Regions from separate parts of the Kitasatospora terrestris genome, predicted to be linked through region 1. Evidence: riboswitches for the same ligand, from Rfam matches in the RefSeq annotation. Region 1 holds a riboswitch; each other region holds the start of a gene.
The links. A riboswitch is a leader RNA that binds a small molecule or an ion and turns the genes downstream of it on or off. The one in region 1 is predicted to bind cyclic di-AMP.
Positions count from the first base shown of each region.

Region 2: it holds a riboswitch for cyclic di-AMP, as region 1 does, so the genes downstream of both, ABEB06_RS08610 (transglycosylase family protein) here and ABEB06_RS36425 (transglycosylase family protein) in region 1, are expected to answer to the same signal.
Region 3: it holds a riboswitch for cyclic di-AMP, as region 1 does, so the genes downstream of both, ABEB06_RS11100 (C40 family peptidase) here and ABEB06_RS36425 (transglycosylase family protein) in region 1, are expected to answer to the same signal.
Region 4: it holds a riboswitch for cyclic di-AMP, as region 1 does, so the genes downstream of both, ABEB06_RS22720 (transglycosylase family protein) here and ABEB06_RS36425 (transglycosylase family protein) in region 1, are expected to answer to the same signal.

Region 1 is NZ_BAABIS010000001.1:7,987,637-7,991,699, forward strand. It holds gene ABEB06_RS36420 (AurF N-oxygenase family protein) at 1-824, shown strand, start outside; gene ABEB06_RS36425 (transglycosylase family protein) at 843-2,009, opposite strand; cyclic di-AMP (ydaO/yuaA leader) riboswitch at 2,013-2,169, opposite strand; gene ABEB06_RS36430 (peptidylprolyl isomerase) at 2,452-3,117, opposite strand; gene ABEB06_RS36435 (class I SAM-dependent methyltransferase) at 3,194-3,811, opposite strand; gene ABEB06_RS36440 (helix-turn-helix transcriptional regulator) at 4,014-4,063, opposite strand, start outside.
Region 2 is NZ_BAABIS010000001.1:1,847,656-1,851,718, reverse strand. It holds gene ABEB06_RS08620 (LacI family DNA-binding transcriptional regulator) at 1-267, shown strand, start outside; gene ABEB06_RS08615 (hypothetical protein) at 334-534, opposite strand; gene ABEB06_RS08610 (transglycosylase family protein) at 654-1,877, opposite strand; cyclic di-AMP (ydaO/yuaA leader) riboswitch at 1,885-2,047, opposite strand; gene ABEB06_RS08605 (hypothetical protein) at 2,286-4,063, shown strand, end outside.
Region 3 is NZ_BAABIS010000001.1:2,406,130-2,410,192, reverse strand. It holds gene ABEB06_RS11110 (NYN domain-containing protein) at 1-335, shown strand, start outside; gene ABEB06_RS11105 (C40 family peptidase) at 541-1,569, shown strand; cyclic di-AMP (ydaO/yuaA leader) riboswitch at 1,898-2,052, shown strand; gene ABEB06_RS11100 (C40 family peptidase) at 2,063-3,133, shown strand; gene ABEB06_RS11095 (C40 family peptidase) at 3,278-4,063, shown strand, end outside.
Region 4 is NZ_BAABIS010000001.1:4,911,519-4,915,581, forward strand. It holds gene ABEB06_RS22715 (cytochrome P450 family protein) at 1-385, shown strand, start outside; cyclic di-AMP (ydaO/yuaA leader) riboswitch at 590-733, shown strand; gene ABEB06_RS22720 (transglycosylase family protein) at 737-1,450, shown strand; gene eno (phosphopyruvate hydratase) at 1,635-2,921, shown strand; gene ABEB06_RS22730 (FtsB family cell division protein) at 2,998-3,447, shown strand; gene ABEB06_RS22735 (DUF501 domain-containing protein) at 3,462-4,063, shown strand, end outside.

The DNA of each region.
Region 1 (4,063 bases):
TCTCCTTCGACCCGCTCAAGGACGTCGACTGGGACTCCGCCCCCGAGCCCGGCCGCTACTACTGCCCGCCCCACCGCCTCTCGCTCTACGGCACCCCGCTGTGGGAGGAACTGGACGAGGAGCGGCGGATCGAGCTCAGCAAGCACGAGACCGCCTCGATCGCCAGCGTCGGCATCTGGTTCGAGGAGATCCTGATGCAGATGCTGCTGCGGCACTCCTTCGACCAGGACCCGACCTCCGCGCACGTGCAGTACGCGCTGACCGAGATCGGCGACGAGTGCCGGCACTCGGTGATGTTCGCCAGGATGATCAGCTGGATGGGCGTCCCCGCGTACGGCGTGCGCCCGGTGGCGCACAACCTCGGACGGCTCTTCAAGGCGATCTCCACGCACAGCCAGACCTTCGGCGGCACCATGTACGTCGAGGAGATCCTGGACGCCTTCCAGCGCGAACTGATGGCCGACGAGACGCTCCAGCCGCTCACCCGGCAGGTGTCCCGGATCCACGTCATCGAGGAGTCGCGGCACATCAGCTACGCGCGCGAGGAGCTGGTGCGGCGCCGGCTCGGTCCGGTCCGGCGCCGCTACGAGCAGCTGTTCATCGGTCTGATCGTCTACTTCGCCACCGTCAGCCTGATCCACCCGCGCCTGTACCGCGCCGTCGGCATCGCCCCCGAGGTCGGCAGCGCCGTCGCCAAGGCCAACCCGCACTGGCGGGCCACCAAGGTGGAGATGGCCGCCAAGGTGATCGGCGTCCTCGACAGGGCCGGGCTGGTCGGCCGCACCAACCGCTGGCTGCTGCGGGCCGCCGGCGTCATCCACTGACCGGCGGCCCGGCGGCCCCTACTTGTCCAGCTCGAGCACCAGGCCCGGCTTGAGCAGGTCCGGGTTGTCACCCACGACCTGCTTGTTGGACTCGTAGAGCCCCTTCCAACCGCCCTGCAGGCCGTTGTTGCGGGCGATGGACGCCAGCGTGTCGCCCGCCGCCACCGTGTACGCCTGCGGGGCGGCGGCCGGCGGGGCCGTCTCGGTGGCGGGAGAGCTCGGCTGCGCGGTGGGCGCGGCCGGAGCGGTGGCGTCGGCGCCCGGGACCGTCGGGGTGGTCGGACCGGTCGCCGGCGCCGTCGGGTCGACCGGCGGCGCCACCGGCAGCGTCGGGGCGCCGGTGATCGGAGCGGTCGGGTCGACGGTGACCGGCGGGACGGTCGGGGTCCCGGTCGGGTCGGTCGGCAGGGTCGGCGTCGTGGTGACCGGCGCGGTGGGAACCGTCGGGTCGACCGGGACCACGGGAGTCGCCGGAGTCGCCGGGGCGACCGGCGCGGTGGTGGCGGGCGCCGTGATGCCCTGCGCGTCCCGGGCGTCCTGCGCGGCCTTCGCCGCCTTCGCGGCGGCCGAGCTGACGTGGTGCTCGTACACCGAGCGGTGGCTGGTCCAGAACCAGCCGCCGTCCTGCTCGTACCAGTACACGCTGTACACCGGGTCCCAGCCCGGGAGGCCGGAGAAGACCGGGGTGGTGTGCGCGGCGGGCAGCGAGCCGTCCTGGGCCGCGTTCACCATGTCGACGCCCCGGCTGCCGCGCAGCGAGCCGGTCTCGTCCGCCGAGTCGTTGACGTCCACCACGCCGGTCACGCCGTCCCGGGACAGGCCCGCCTGCTGGGCGCAGGTGCCCCAGCCGCCCTCGCCCTCGGCGGCGAGCACCCGCTCGGCCACCGCGATCTGCTGGCTGCGGGTCGCCTTGTCCGCGCTCGGCGCGAACTCGGTGCCGCCGTACGCCGCCCAGGTGGAGTCCGTGAAGCGCAGGCCGCCGTGGTAGCCGTCGCCGGAGTCCGCGCTCCAGTTGCCGCCGGTCTCGCAGCCCGCGACCTTGTCCCAGACCGGCGTCGGCGCGGCCTGCGCCCCGGTGGCGGCCAGCAGGGGCAGTGCCAGGCCCACGCCCGCGATACTCGCGACAGCGATGGCCTTCTCCGCCTGGGTGGGGCGGCGGTGCCGACCCGGGCCCGTGAAGAGCATGAGGACGTCCCTCTCCGCACGCCTGCGAGGTGAGCTGTCGGGTTCGGACCGGGAGGTGGCCCGGCCGCCGGGAGGCGGCTTCACCCCGAGCCGTCGGGGACGGCGACTGACCTGGTTCCCCCACCCCTGCCCCAGGTGGTGTGTTCGGCATCCCGGGAGCGCGGCGGACAGGGCTCGGCGTTTCCGCGCACGGGGCCCGCGTGTGCGGGCTGCACGGAGACTATTCAACCCGGGCAGCCAATCACAAGCTCATACCGCCCGGATCACGGCCCCGTCACGGGCCGTCCGCCTTCGTCGCCCACAAACCACAGCCTCCCCACAAGCCCCGTCCGCACACCGCCGCCCCGCGCGGCCGTTCGAAACTCGCTTGCGCGAAGCTCGAACCACGGTACGGTCCGGCCGCTGACGCCAGGTCGGCGGCCGGAGGTATGTGTCGGTCCGGTCAGCGCTTGGTGATGGCGACGTGACGGATGTTCACCGGCAGGGTGGGGAAGCCGTCGCCCGGGTTGTTCTGGTCGTCCTCGCCGCCCGCCGCGATCCTCTGCAGGACGTCGAGCCCCGCCGTCACCCGACCGAACGGCGTGTAGGCGGGGGAGAGCTTGGTGTCCTTCCAGACGAAGAAGAACTGGCTGCCGTTGGTGTTCGGGCCGGCGTTGGCCATCGCCACCGTCCCGGCCGGATAGGTGGCGCCCTCCAGGTTCTCGTCCGGGAAGGAGTAGCCGGGCCCGCCGCTGCCGGTGCCGGTCGGGTCGCCGCACTGCAGCACGAAGATGCGCTGGGTGGTGAGCCGGTGGCAGTGGCTGCGGTCGAAGTAGTCGTGCTCGGCCAGGAACCGGAACGAGAACGTGGTGCACGGCGCCTTGTCGGTCAGCGCCTTGAACGTGATCGCGCCCTGGGAGGTGCGCAGCGTCGCGCTGTACGGCTTCGCCGCCCGCTTCGCGTCGAACACCGGGATGCCCTTGAAGTTGTCGGCCGGGACCGCCGGGGTGTAGCTGCAGGCGGCGGACGCCGCGGGGCCCGCCCCGGAGGGCTGGGCGGCGGCGGTGCCGGACAGAGCGAGCGGCAGGGTGGCCGCGGCGGTGAGCAGGGCCAAGGACTTGCGGTTCACGGATCGACCTTCCGGGTGGAGTTGGCGTGGACCCGTCATGCATGCCCCGTCCGGTCGGCCGCCAAGCGTGCCGGATTCACCCGCGACGCAGGCGCACCAGGGTGTCGATCGCCTCACCCGGCGTCCCGTCAGGACGGGTCGCAGGGCGGCGGACCCGCTCCGCCCGAACGGCCGTCAGGCCGCTGCCGGCGAGGGTGGCGAGGATCTCCGGCAGGCGGTACAGCACCGCCGGGTCCTGCGGCCCGCCCACGCCCCCGGCGAGGTTGGTCGAGTCGTGACCCACCACCAGCAGCGTGCCGCCCGGTGCGACCGCCCCCGCCGCGCGCACCAGCACGGACGCGAACTGCCCGGCGGGCAACTGCAGGTATGCGATCAGCACCAGGTCGTACCCGGCCGCCTCCGGCTCGTACCGCAGCACGTCCGCCTCGACCAGCTCCACCCGGGCGCCCGCCTCCGCGGGCAGCGCGGCGGCGAGCGCGCGGGCGCGGCCCAGCGCGACGGGGGAGAAGTCCACCGCGGTCACCCGCCAGCCCCGGGCCGCCAGCCACAGGCTGTTGCGGCCCTCGCCGGCCGCCAGGTCGAGCGCCCGCCCGGGCGGCAGGTCGGCGGTCTCCGCGGCGACCCAGCGGTTGGGCTCGGTGCCCCAGACCAGCTCCGAGCTGCGGTAGCGGGTGTCCCAGGCGCTGCTGTCCAAGGCGTGCCTCCGGTGCGGTGCTCGTCGGGAGGTCGAGCCTATCCGGCGGGGGAGCCGGCGGCGCGGAGCCGGCGGACCCGGCCGGGCCGGGCCCGCCGCCGAGCACCGGCAGCAGGCCGCCGACGCAGGGAGGGGCGCGGCGTGCGGGTTCCGTGCGCCGGTGCAGGAGTCGGAGGCCGATGAAGCGGTCGGGGTGCGGGGGCTAGGAGCCGCGGGAGGCAGCCTCGGCGCAGTGCCGGTGCTCGGGGCCGA
Region 2 (4,063 bases), 6.1 Mb from region 1:
ATGATGGCCCTCGGCGCGATCCGCGCGGTCCGCCAGCGCGGGCTGTCGGTGCCGCAGGACGTCTCGGTGGTCGGGTTCGACGACTCGCCGCTGATAGCGTTCACCGAGCCGCCGCTCACCACCATCCGCCAGCCGGTCGAGGCGATGGCCACCGCGGCCGTCGACGCCCTGCTCGAGGAGGTCGGCGGGAGCCCGGGCCAGCGCTCGGAGTTCATGTTCCAGCCGGAGCTGGTGATGCGCGGCTCCACCGGCGCCAACTCGCGCTGAGCGTACGTGAAGGGCCCCGGAGGGACGGTCTCCCTCCGGGGCCCTTCACGTTGTCTCCCGGCCGCCTCAGCCCTCCTGGACGGGCGCCTGCGGGGCCGCCAGACGGCTCTCGTCGGCCGCGTCGCCGGTCCGCGCCTCGGTCCGGCGCCGGGTGGCCAGGAAGTCGCGGACGACCAGCTCCACGGCGTCCTGCGGGCTCTTGGTGCCGGCCAGCAGCATCACCTCGATGGCGAGGTCGGCGTCGAGGGACACGGTCACCTTGGCCATGGCGGCTCCTAGCGCTCTGCGGGGTTCGGCGGAACGGCCGACGGCCCGAGCATAGGCCGCTGCCCCCGGAGCCGACCAGGCTCTCCGGGGGCAGCGGGCGGCGCTCACCGCGCCTGCGGTCAGACGCGACCGGCGAAGTCCGGCGCCCAGTTGGCGACGGTCTCGGTGCGCACGCCGGCGCGCGGGTTGGCCGCCTCGACGTACTTGCCGTCGCCGACGTAGATGGCGACGTGGTAGACGCCCGAGTTGCCGCCGTTGTTGGACCAGAACAGCAGGTCGCCCGGGAGCAGGTTGTCCAGCGAGACGCGGGTGGCGTAGTCCGCCTGGTCCGCGGCCACCCGCGGCAGCGAGATGCCGGCCTGGCGGAACGCGGCCTGGGTCAGGCCGGAGCAGTCCCAGCCGCCGTTGCCGGCGCCGCCGTAGATGTAGGCCTGGCCCAGCTTGGACAGAGCGAAGTCGATCGCGGCGGCCTTGGAGCCGGTGGCCTTCACGGCCGCGGTGGTGCTCTTCGCGGCGGTGGTCTTCGCCGGCGCGGCGGTGGAGGCGGCGGCGCTCTTGGAGGTCCCGGCGGACTTCCACGAGTCGCTCTTCCACGAGCCGTCCCAGGAGGACGACTTGGTGGCGGTCTCCGGCTTGGCCGGGGTGGCCACCGCGACGTTGCCCAGGGCGAGCCGCTGGCCCGGGTAGATCATGTCGGGGCCCTCGGTGAGCACCGAGCGGTTGAGCTCGTACAGGCGCTGCCAGCCGCCGTCGACGTGGTGGCTCTCGGCGATGGTCGACAGCCAGTCACCGGCGGCGACCGTGTAGGTCTCGGTGGCGGCCTGCGGCTGGGCGGCCTCCTGCTTGGGGGCCTCCTGCTTGGGGGCCTGCTGCTTCGGGGCGGCCTGCTGCGGCGCCTGCTGCTTCGGGGCCTGCTGCTTGGGGGCGGCCTGGACGGTGGAGCCGGTGCTCGGGGTGCCGGCGTCGACCTGCGGCGCCTCGCCGCCCTTGGTGAGCCCCGCCTTGACGGAGCAGACCGGCCAGGCGCCGGGGCCCTGCTCGGCCAGCACCTTCTCGGCGACGGTGATCTGCTGGGCCTTGGTGGCCTGGTTGGCCTGCGGCGCGTACGCGTGGCCGCCGAACGCAGCCCAGGTGCTGGAGGTGAACTGGAGACCGCCGTAGAAGCCGTTGCCGGTGTTGATGGACCAGTCGCCGCTCGACTCGCACTGCGCGACCTTGTCCCAGGTGGACACGGAGGCGGCGGAGGCGGTGCCGGAGAGCAGGCACGGGATCGAGAGGCCGAGGCCCACCACGCCGGTGGTGGCGATGGCGCGTCGGGCGCGCTTGGCGTTTGCGGACAGCATGAAGACGTGTTCCTCTCCCACGCCTGCGAGGTGAGCTGTCGGATTCGGGCTGGAGTTGCCCGGCCGTGCAAGCACGGCTTCACCCCAAGCCCGGGAGAGGCCTGACCTCGTCCCGGGCGACTTACCTGGTTCCCCCGCCCCTGCCGTGGTGCGTTGAGCGCTGCCGACCGACCCGGCGGCAGGACTCGGCGTTCCGGGTGGGATGGGTCCGTGTGACCACGAACGTGGGCAGCACGTTAGGCAGAGTTAAGTTGAAACTGCAAATGAGTGTGATATACCTCACATGGTGTTTTCGCAGGCGGAGCCGGTCGGATTCGACCGCTTTCGCGCAACACCCGTGCCGTGGGAGGGAGCTGCCTATGCTTCAGGCGACAGCGCCGGATGCGGAGCCCGCGGGAGGGGCAGCCGATGACGCCCACTGAGAATGCGCCGCCGCCGGATCCGGGGGACCCTGCTCCCCGGCCGGCCCGCCACCGGCGGCCGGTCGCCCGCCGGAGGCTGCTCGCCTGGCTGGCCGTCGGGACGGTCGCGGCCGTGACCGGCGGGGAGGTGTTCCGCCAGTCCCTCGCCGACGCGAAGACCGGCAGACCCGCGCCCCCGCTGCCCGCGACGCCCTCCCCGGTCCCCTCGGCGGAGCACACGCACGGCGCCCCGCCGCCCGGCCCGAGCCAACCTCCGCCGCCGGTCGACGAGTCCGGCCGCCGCTGGTCCGACCCGGCCGGCTGGGGCGGCGCCGTTCCCGGCCCCACCACGGCCGTCCGGATCACCGACCGGGTGCTGCTCGACACCGACGCCGCCGTCGGCTCGCTGCTGATCGACCGCACCGGCTCGCTGGTCTTCGCCCGGGACAGGACCCTGTCGCTGGCCAGCGCCGGCAACGTCGAGGTGCGCGGCTCCCTGGCCCTCGCACCGACCGGGGCGGCGGTCCACACCCTGCGCTTCCCCGAGGTGGACGAGAAGCGCTTCCAGGGCGGCGGAACGGCCCTGGTCGGCAGCGACACCGGCCTATGGGTCACCGGCACCGGCTACCTCCGGCTCGACGGCGCCGCCAAGACCGCCTGGGTCCGCGCCGCCGCGGCGCTCAAACCGGGCGAAACCACCATCAAACTCTCAACTGCCCCCGAAGGGTGGCAGACCGGCGACGAGCTGGCGATCACCCCGACCCTCGCCCCCGACACCGACGGCTTCTCCACCGCCTACGACTACGCCACCGTCCGCTCGGTCGACGGCGCCACCGTCACCCTCGACGCGCCGCTGCGCCGGGCCCACCCGCGGGTCGCCGTCGGTGCCGGGCTCACCCTCGGCGCCGAGGTGCTCAACCTGACCCGCACCGTCCGGGTCGAGGGCACCGCCGAGGGCCGCGCCCACATCCACATCACCAGCTCCCGGCACGCCGACGTCCGGCACGCCGCGCTGCGCTGGCTCGGCCCGCGCGCCGCCGGCAAGGACAAGTGGAACGGACAGCCCGTCACCGAACCGGTGCTGGGCCGGTACGGGCTGCACTTCCACATGCTCGCCGACTCCTCCCGGGGCACCGTGGTCGAGGGCGTGGTGGTCCGCGACACCGGCAACCACGCCTTCGTGCCGCACGCCAGTCACGGCATCACCTTCCGATCGTGCATCAGCCACGAGACCTGGGAGGACGCCTACTGGTGGGACGGCCCGCTGGACACCCGCACCCCGCAGGGCCCGTCCGACGACATCGCGTACGACGCCTGCGTCGCCTCCCGCACCGTCTTCGAACCCAACCCGCGCGCCTACCGCCTGACGGGCTTCAGCCTGGGCGCCGGCAGCGGCTCCAGCGCGCGCGGCTGCGTCGCGGTCGGCGTGCAGGGCGCCACCGGCGCCTCCGGGTACGAGTGGCCGGAGACCAGCGAGGGGGTGTGGACCTTCGAGCGCTGCCTGGCCCACAACAACCTGGAGAACGGCGTCTTCGTCTGGCTCAACGCCCAGCACCACCACACCGTCGCCCAGTTCGTGGCCTACCACAACGGCGGCTGGGGCATCGAGCACGGCGCCTACCTCAACGACTTCGACTACCTGTCGAGCGTGCTGTACGGCAACGCGGGCGGGGGAGTGGCGGTCCACGCGCTGGGGCGGGAGAAGGGGACGCGCTTCGACGGCCTGCTGATCGACGCCGCCGGGCAGTCCGACTACGCGGTCGCCACCGCCAAGCACCAGCTCGC
Region 3 (4,063 bases), 5.6 Mb from region 1:
GCTATCCGACGCTGCCGCTGGAGCAGCAGCGGCTGCGGCTGCTGGGCGGGCTGGCGATGCTGGCCCAGCGCACCCAGGCCGAGGTGACCTGCGTCTTCGACGGGCAGGACCTGGACGTGCCGGTGATCATGGCGCCGCCGCGCGGGGTGCGGGTGCGGTTCAGCCGGACCGGGGAGACCGCGGACGAGCTGATCCGCCGGCTGGTGCGGGCCGAGCCGGAGGGCCGTCCGGTGGTGGTGGTCTCGGCCGACCGGGAGGTGGCGGACGGGGTCCGCAAGGCCGGTGCCCGGCCGGTCGCCTCGGTGCTGCTGCTGAATCGGTTGTCCCGGAGCTGAGCCGGGCTCAGGCGCTCCGTCGGTGCTGGTCGGGGCGCCCGGGTGGCCGCGATGTGTCGATCGCGTGAAGCCCGCCCGGGTTGGGAAGTTCGTGGGGGTGGGGGAGTGGCGCGGGAGCGCCGAGTTCACTAGGGTCTGGCGTCAAACCTATTTTCCGGACTATCGCCCGAACGGGTGAGTCCAGCTGGAAGAAGGAGCTACACCCTTGGCCTCCCACCGCCGTCCCAAGCAGCCGAGCCGTGCGCGGGTCTCCGTGCTCACCGCTGCCGCCGCGACCGCGGTCGCCCTGTCGGCCCAGGTGAGCGCGCACGCCGCGCCCGCCCAGCCGAACAAGGACGAGGTGAAGGCCCAGGTCGACAAGCTCCTCGAGGAGCAGGAGCAGGCGGCCGAGAAGTACAACGGCGCCAAGGAGCGGGCCGACCAGCTGCACAAGCAGGCCGACCAGCTGCAGGACCAGATCGCCCGCAGCCAGGCCCAGATGACCGACCTGGCCGGCGGCCTGGCGGCGGTCGCGGCCGACGAGTACCGCACCGGCGGCGTCGACCCGTCGATGCAGCTGATGCTCTCCACCGACCCGGACAAGTACCTGGCGCAGGCCTCCAGCTTCGAGCAGGCCGCCAACACCCAGGCCGACACCCTCCGGTCGCTCAAGGACCAGCAGCGCCGGCTGGACCAGCAGAAGCAGGAGGCCGCGGCCGTCCTCGCCGAGCTGGACAGCTCCACCCAGGCGCTGAACGACGCGAAGAACCAGGTCCAGGAGAAGCTGAAGGAGGCCCAGAAGCTGCTGAGCAAGCTCAGCGCCGCGGACCGGGCCGCTATCCTCGGCGGCGGTGCCGCCGCCTCCCGCAGCGACTCCCGCTACGACCTCTCCAGCCTGCCGCAGCCCGGCGGCTACGCCGGTGTCGCGGTCAACGCGGCGATGGGCAAGCGCGGTTCGGCGTACGTCTGGGGCGCCACCGGCCCGAGCACCTTCGACTGCTCCGGCCTGATGGTCTGGGCGTACAAGCAGGCCGGGGTCTCGCTGCCGCGCACCTCGCAGTCCCAGGCCTCGGTCGGCACCGGGGTGCCGCTGTCCGCCGCCCAGCCGGGCGACCTGGTCATCTACTACGGCGACGCCCACCACGTGGGCATGTACATCGGCAACGGCCTGGTGGTCCACGCGCCGCGCACCGGCGACGTGGTGAAGGTGATGGCCGTCGACACCCTCCCGATCAAGACCATTCGTCGGGTCTGACCGTTTCGCCCGGCTCCTGACGGGCCGTGACACGCCCGGACGCGTCGAGATCGCCCTGTGATCTGCGACACGTCCGGGCTTCGTGTTTTCCAGGCTTATGATGCGAATAAATCAGCGGTCGGTAACTGCGTGATCACAAGCGGTCATATTTGAAATCGAAATTGAGCCTCTTTCAGATTTTTTTCTGACAAGGATTTGAACGGATCACGGTTGGGTTACTAGGGTCATGCCTCGACCGCCGTGAAGTCGATCGCCCAGCCCGGGCGACGGCGGTGGTCGCCGCCGAGTCCGTGAAGCAGCGGGGCAGCTGGTCTGCCGCGGGGAAGCCCTTGCGGGGGTGCTGTGGAACGGAGCCGGGGAACCACCAGTTCCTCCGGGGTGAATCGGCGCCAGGACGGCCGCGCGAGCGGGCGGGGAGGCGTCGTAGGGCAGCTCTTCGCCCGAACCCGTCAGCTCACCTGGTAGGCGGTGTGAGGAGAAGGAGTCCGCCTTCGTGGCGTCCCATCGTCGTCCCAAGCCCGCCGGCCGCGCCCGCATCTCGATCCTGACCGCCGCTGCCGCCACCGCGGTCGCGCTCTCCGCCCAGGCCGGTGCCCACGCCGACCCGGCGCCGACCAAGGACCAGGTCAAGCAGCAGGTCGACGAGCTCAACGAGCAGGCAGAGGTCAAGACGGAGGCGTACAACGCCGCCGTCGAGAAGCAGCAGACCCTGCAGAAGCAGGTCACCCAGCTCCAGGACCAGGTCGCCCGCCAGCAGGCCCAGGTGACCACGGTTCAGGACACCCTGGCCGGCATCGCCGTCGAGCAGTACCGCACCGGCGGCATCCCGCAGACCGTCCAGCTGATGCTCTCCAGCAACCCGGACGTCTTCCTCGGCGAGGCCGGCCGCCTCGACCAGGTCGGCGCCACCCAGGCGGACCTGCTGAAGGCCTTCAAGGACGAGCAGGGCAAGCTCGACCAGCAGCGCAAGGAGGCCGAGCAGAAGCTCGGCGAGCTGGACTCGACCACCAAGAGCCTCAAGGCCGGCAAGGAAGAGATCCAGGGCAAGCTGGCCAAGGCCCAGGAGCTGCTGAACTCGCTCACCCAGAAGGAGCGCGAGGACCTCGCCGCCGCCGAGGCCAAGGCCGCCGCCAGCTCCCAGGCCGCCGCCGAGCGCGCCTCGCGCGACACGCCCCGGGCGGACCTGGCCCCCGCCAACCTGCCGGCCGGCTCCGGCTACGCGGCCGCCGCCATCGCCGCCGCCCAGTCCAAGCTGGGCAGCTGGTACTCCTACGGCGCGGCGGGCCCGTCCACCTTCGACTGCTCCGGTCTGATGCAGTGGGCGTACGCCCAGGCGGGTGTCTCGATCCCGCGCACTTCGCAGTCCCAGGCCGGCGCGGGCACCAGCGTGGGCAGCAACATCGCCAACGCCAAGCCCGGTGACCTGATCATCTACTACGGCGACCAGCACCACGTCGGCATGTACGTCGGCAACGGCCAGATCATCCACGCGCCGCACACCGGCGCGCAGGTCCGCTACGAGTCGGCGACCGCGATGCCGATCAACCGGATCGTCCGGGTCTGACGCCCCGTGACTCCCGGAGGGCCCGGCACCCCACAGGGTGCCGGGCCCTTCGCGCACCGGTCGGACTTCTGTCCGATTTGGGGTCAAATATTCGGTGGTGGAGGGGTTTGGACTAGATCGGGGCGACTCGCTAGCCTCTGGCCCATGTCACTGCACCGCCGCCCCACTCTGCCGGGCGTCCAGCGGCTGGCCTGCGCGCTGGCCCTCACCGCAGCCGCGACCAGCGCCATCGGCGTGACCGTCACCCCGGCCCAGGCCGAGCCGACCAGCAGGCAGGACGTCAAGGCCCAGATCGACCAGATCTACGACGAGGCCGAGCAGGCCTCCGAGAAGTACAACGCGGCCCAGGAACTCCAGCGCAGGCTCCAGGCCGAGACCTCCGCGCTGCAGGACCAGATCGCCTCCGGCCAGGAGGAGCTCAACCTGCTCCGCCAGGACCTCTCCGCGGTCGCCGCCGCCCAGTACCGCTCCGGCGGCATCGACCCCGGCGTCCGGCTGATGCTCGACTCCGACCCGGCCGGCTACCTCGCCCGTGCCCGCTCCCTCGACCAGGCCGTCGAGCGGCAGAACGAGACCCTGCGCCAGGTGCTCGACCGGCAGGGCCGGCTCGACCAGCGGCGCGCCGAGGCCACCGGCAAGCTCGCCGAACTCGACCGGGTCCGGCAGACCCTCGCCGAGTCCAAGGACGAGATCCGGCAGCGGCTGCTCAAGGCGCAGAAGCTGCTCGACGGCCTCGGCACCGCCGAGCGCGCCCGGATGGCCGCCGACGACGCCCGCGAGGCCGAGCAGCGCGCCACCCGCGGCACCGACCGGCTCGACCTCGGCACCCTGCCGCCCTCCTCCGACCGGGCCGCCGTCGCGCTCGCCGCCGCGATCAGCAAGATCGGCTCCCCCTACGTGTACGGATCCACCGGCCCCCGTGCCTTCGAC
Region 4 (4,063 bases), 3.1 Mb from region 1:
GCTGCGCTACGACGGGCCGGTGGAACTGGCGACGTGGCGGTTCGCGACGCAGCCGCTGTCCATCGGCGGGGTGGACGTCCCGGTCGGCGACCCGGTGCTGGTGGTGCTGGCGGCGGCGGACCGCGACCCGGCCCGGTTCGCCGGGGAGAACACCCTCGACCTGGCCCGCGCCGACAACCCGCACCTGGGGTTCGGGCACGGCATCCACTACTGCATCGGCGCGCCGCTGGCCCGGCTCGAGGGGCAGCGGGCGCTCGCCACGGTGCTGACCCGGCTGCCCGATCTGCGTCTTGCCGCCGACCCGTCCGAACTGCGCTGGCGGGGCGGTCTGATCATGCGCGGCCTGCGCGAACTGCCGGTCTCCTTCACTCCGGTGCACGCCTGACGGCGCGTCGTGTCGCGGGGGCTGAATGCGGATCAAACCGGACGTACCTGCATAGTTCGTACCCGAGTTGTGACGCTTCGTAATTCTTGCGTGATACCGGTGATATGAGCTTGTGATTGATCGTCGGATCTGCCTACTCTCCCTCTGCTCGCAGCCGCGGGCCCCGGGTGCGGAACGCCGAATCCTGTCCGCCGCGCCGCAGGGAATCCGACAACGACCCGGACAGGGGCGGGGGAACCAGGTTTGACGCCGTCCCCCACGGCTTGGGGTGAAGCCGCCTTCCCGGCGGCCGGGCCACCTCCCGGTCCGAACCCGACAGCTCACCTCGCAGGCGTGCGGAGAGGATTCGCCATGCTGTTCACCGGTTCCGGCCGCCACCGTCGCAGTACCAAGGCCGAGAAGGCCATCGCCGCCGCGGGCGTCGCGGGCGTGGGTCTGGCCCTGCCCCTGCTGACCGCCACCGGCGCCCAGGCCGCCCCGGTCTCCGTCTGGGACAAGGTCGCGCAGTGCGAGTCCGGCGGAAACTGGTCGATCAACACCGGCAACGGCTACTACGGCGGCCTGCAGTTCAGCTCCTCCACCTGGAAGTCGTTCGGCGGCGGCCAGTACGCGCCGCGCGCCGACCAGGCGAGCAAGGGGCAGCAGATCGCCGTCGCCGAGAAGGTGCTCGCCTCGCAGGGCCCCGGCGCGTGGCCGGTCTGCTCGAAGCGCGCGGGCCTGACCAAGGGCGGGTCGTCGGCCCAGACGGACACCGCCTCGCGCTCCGAGACCCGCGCGGCGGCCCCGAAGGCCGCGACGCCCAAGGCCGCGACGCCGAAGACCGCGACCCCCGAGGCGGCGGCGCAGGGCGCGACGTCGCAGAGTGCGCCCCGGGTTGTGCCGCAGGGCGCCCAGGCCCCGGCCGCCGCCGGCGGCGGCTACACCGTGCGCCCCGGTGACACGCTGTCCGGCATCGCCGCCGCCCAGCACGTGTCCGGCGGCTGGCAGAAGCTGTACGAGTCCAACCGTCCGGTGATCGGCGGCAACCCGGACCTGATCATGCCGGGTCAGGTCCTGTCGTTCTGACGGCTGCGGGAGCGGGCACTCCGGACCGTCCGGCGTGCCCGCTTTTGCGGGGCATTCAGATGAACTACCGGCGAGTAGCGCGCCACACGGTGAGACGGGACGAAGGTCAACGTGGACCGGAAGCCCGGGACGGTTAGGCTCTGGTCGTAACGACTACACATCCGCTTCCGCTAGGAGATGCCTCGTGCCGTCCATTGATGTCGTCGTAGCCCGCGAGATCCTCGATTCCCGCGGCAACCCCACGGTCGAGGTCGAGGTCGGCCTCGACGACGGCAGCACCGGCCGTGCCGCTGTCCCGTCGGGCGCGTCCACCGGCGCCTTCGAGGCGCTGGAGCTCCGCGACGGCGACAAGAACCGCTACTTCGGCAAGGGCGTCGAGAAGGCCGTCCTCGCCGTGATCGAGCAGATCGGCCCGGAGCTGGTCGGCTACGACGCGACCGAGCAGCGCCTGATCGACCAGGCCATGCTGGACCTGGACGCCACCCCGGACAAGTCCTCGCTCGGCGCCAACGCCATCCTCGGCGTCTCGCTCGCCGTGGCGCACGCCGCCTCCGAGGCCAGCGACCTGCCGCTGTTCCGCTACCTGGGCGGCCCGAACGCGCACGTCCTGCCGGTCCCGATGATGAACATCCTCAACGGCGGTTCGCACGCGGACTCCAACGTGGACATCCAGGAGTTCATGATCGCCCCGATCGGTGCGGAGTCCTTCTCGGAGGCCGTCCGCTGGGGCGTCGAGGTCTACCACACCCTCAAGGGCGTCCTGAAGGAGCGCGGCCTGTCCACCGGCCTCGGCGACGAGGGCGGCTTCGCGCCGAACCTGGACTCCAACCGAGAGGCCCTGGACCTCATCACCGAGGCCATCAAGAAGGCCGGCTACGTGCCGGGCAAGGACGTCGCGCTCGCGCTGGACGTCGCCGCCTCCGAGTTCTACAAGGACGGCGCCTACCAGTTCGAGGGCAAGGCGCTCTCCGCCGCCGAGCTGATCGAGTACTACGCCGAGCTGGTCGCCGCGTACCCGCTGGTCTCCATCGAGGACCCGCTGGACGAGTCGGACTGGGACGGCTGGAAGGCCATGACCGTCAAGCTGGGCGACAAGGTCCAGCTGGTCGGTGACGACCTGTTCGTCACCAACCCGGCCCGCCTGGCCCAGGGCATCGAGACCGGCACCGCCAACGCGCTGCTGGTGAAGGTCAACCAGATCGGTTCGCTGACCGAGACCCTGGACGCCGTGGAGCTCGCCCAGCGCAACGGCTACCGCTGCATGATGTCGCACCGCTCCGGCGAGACCGAGGACGTCACCATCGCCGACCTCGCCGTCGCCACCAACTGCGGCCAGATCAAGACCGGCGCCCCGGCCCGCTCCGAGCGCGTCGCCAAGTACAACCAGCTGCTGCGCATCGAGGAGATCCTCGACGACGCCGCCGAGTACGCGGGTCGCGGGGCGTTCCCCCGCTTCAAGCACGAGGGCTGAGCCAGCCTGACCGGTGCCCCGGCTCCCACCGCGTAGGGTGGGGCCGGGGCACCGGCATGTGCAGGAGGGGTACGAGATGGCCAAGTGGAGGATCCCGGGGCTGGCGGCGCGGCCGCGCTTCACCAGCCGCGCCACCGTGCTGGTGCTCGTCCTGTGCTCGCTGATCGCGATACTCGCGTATCCCACCCGGCAGTTCATCGCCCAGCGCTCGGAGATCGCCGCGCAGCGCGCCAAGGCCGAGCAGGCCCGGCAGCAGGTCGAGGAGCTGCGCCGCGAGCGGGCCCGCTGGCAGGACCCGGAGTACGTGAAGGCGCAGGCCCGCGAGCGGCTGCACTACGCGCTTCCGGGCGAGACGCCGTTCGTCTCGGTGGACCCCAAGCCCACTTCGGACGGCCGGCCCCCCGCCGCCGGTGCCGTGGCCGGTGTCCGGCCGAAGGCCGCCAAGCCCTGGTACGCCGAGCTCTGGGATTCGGTCGATCTGGCCGACACCGCCCAGCCGGGTACCGAACCCCCCGCATCCCACTGACAGACAGACCGCTGATGACCAACGAACCCGCTGCCGTTCCCGACTCCGACATCGCCGCCATCGCGGCCCAGCTGGGCCGCGTCCCGCGCGGCCTGCGCGCGGTGGCGCACCGCTGCCCGTGCGGCAACCCGGACGTGGTGGAGACCGCGCCCCGGCTGCCGGACGGCACGCCGTTCCCCACGCTGTACTACCTGACCTGCCCCAAGGCGGCCTCGCTGATCGGCACCCTGGAGGCCGAGGGCGTGATGAAGGACCAGACCGCCCGCCTCGCCGAGGACCCGGAGCTGGCCGCCGCCTACCGACGCGCCCACGAGGACTACATCGCCCGCCGGGACGCGATCGAGGTGCTGGAGGGCTTCCCGAGCGCCGGCGGCATGCCGGACCGGGTGAAGTGCCTGCACGTGCTGGTCGGCCACTCGCTGGCCGCCGGCGAGGGCGTGAACCCGCTCGGCGACGAGGCGCTCGGCATGCTGGAGGACTGGTGGGCCAAGGGCCCGTGCGTCTCCCCGGCCGAGGTCGAGGCCGCGGGTGCGCGGGTCCTGAAGAACCGCGCCAAGGGCGAGGACCACGCGGCCGTGATCGCCGCCAAGCAGCAGAAGACGGCCGAGCGCGCCGA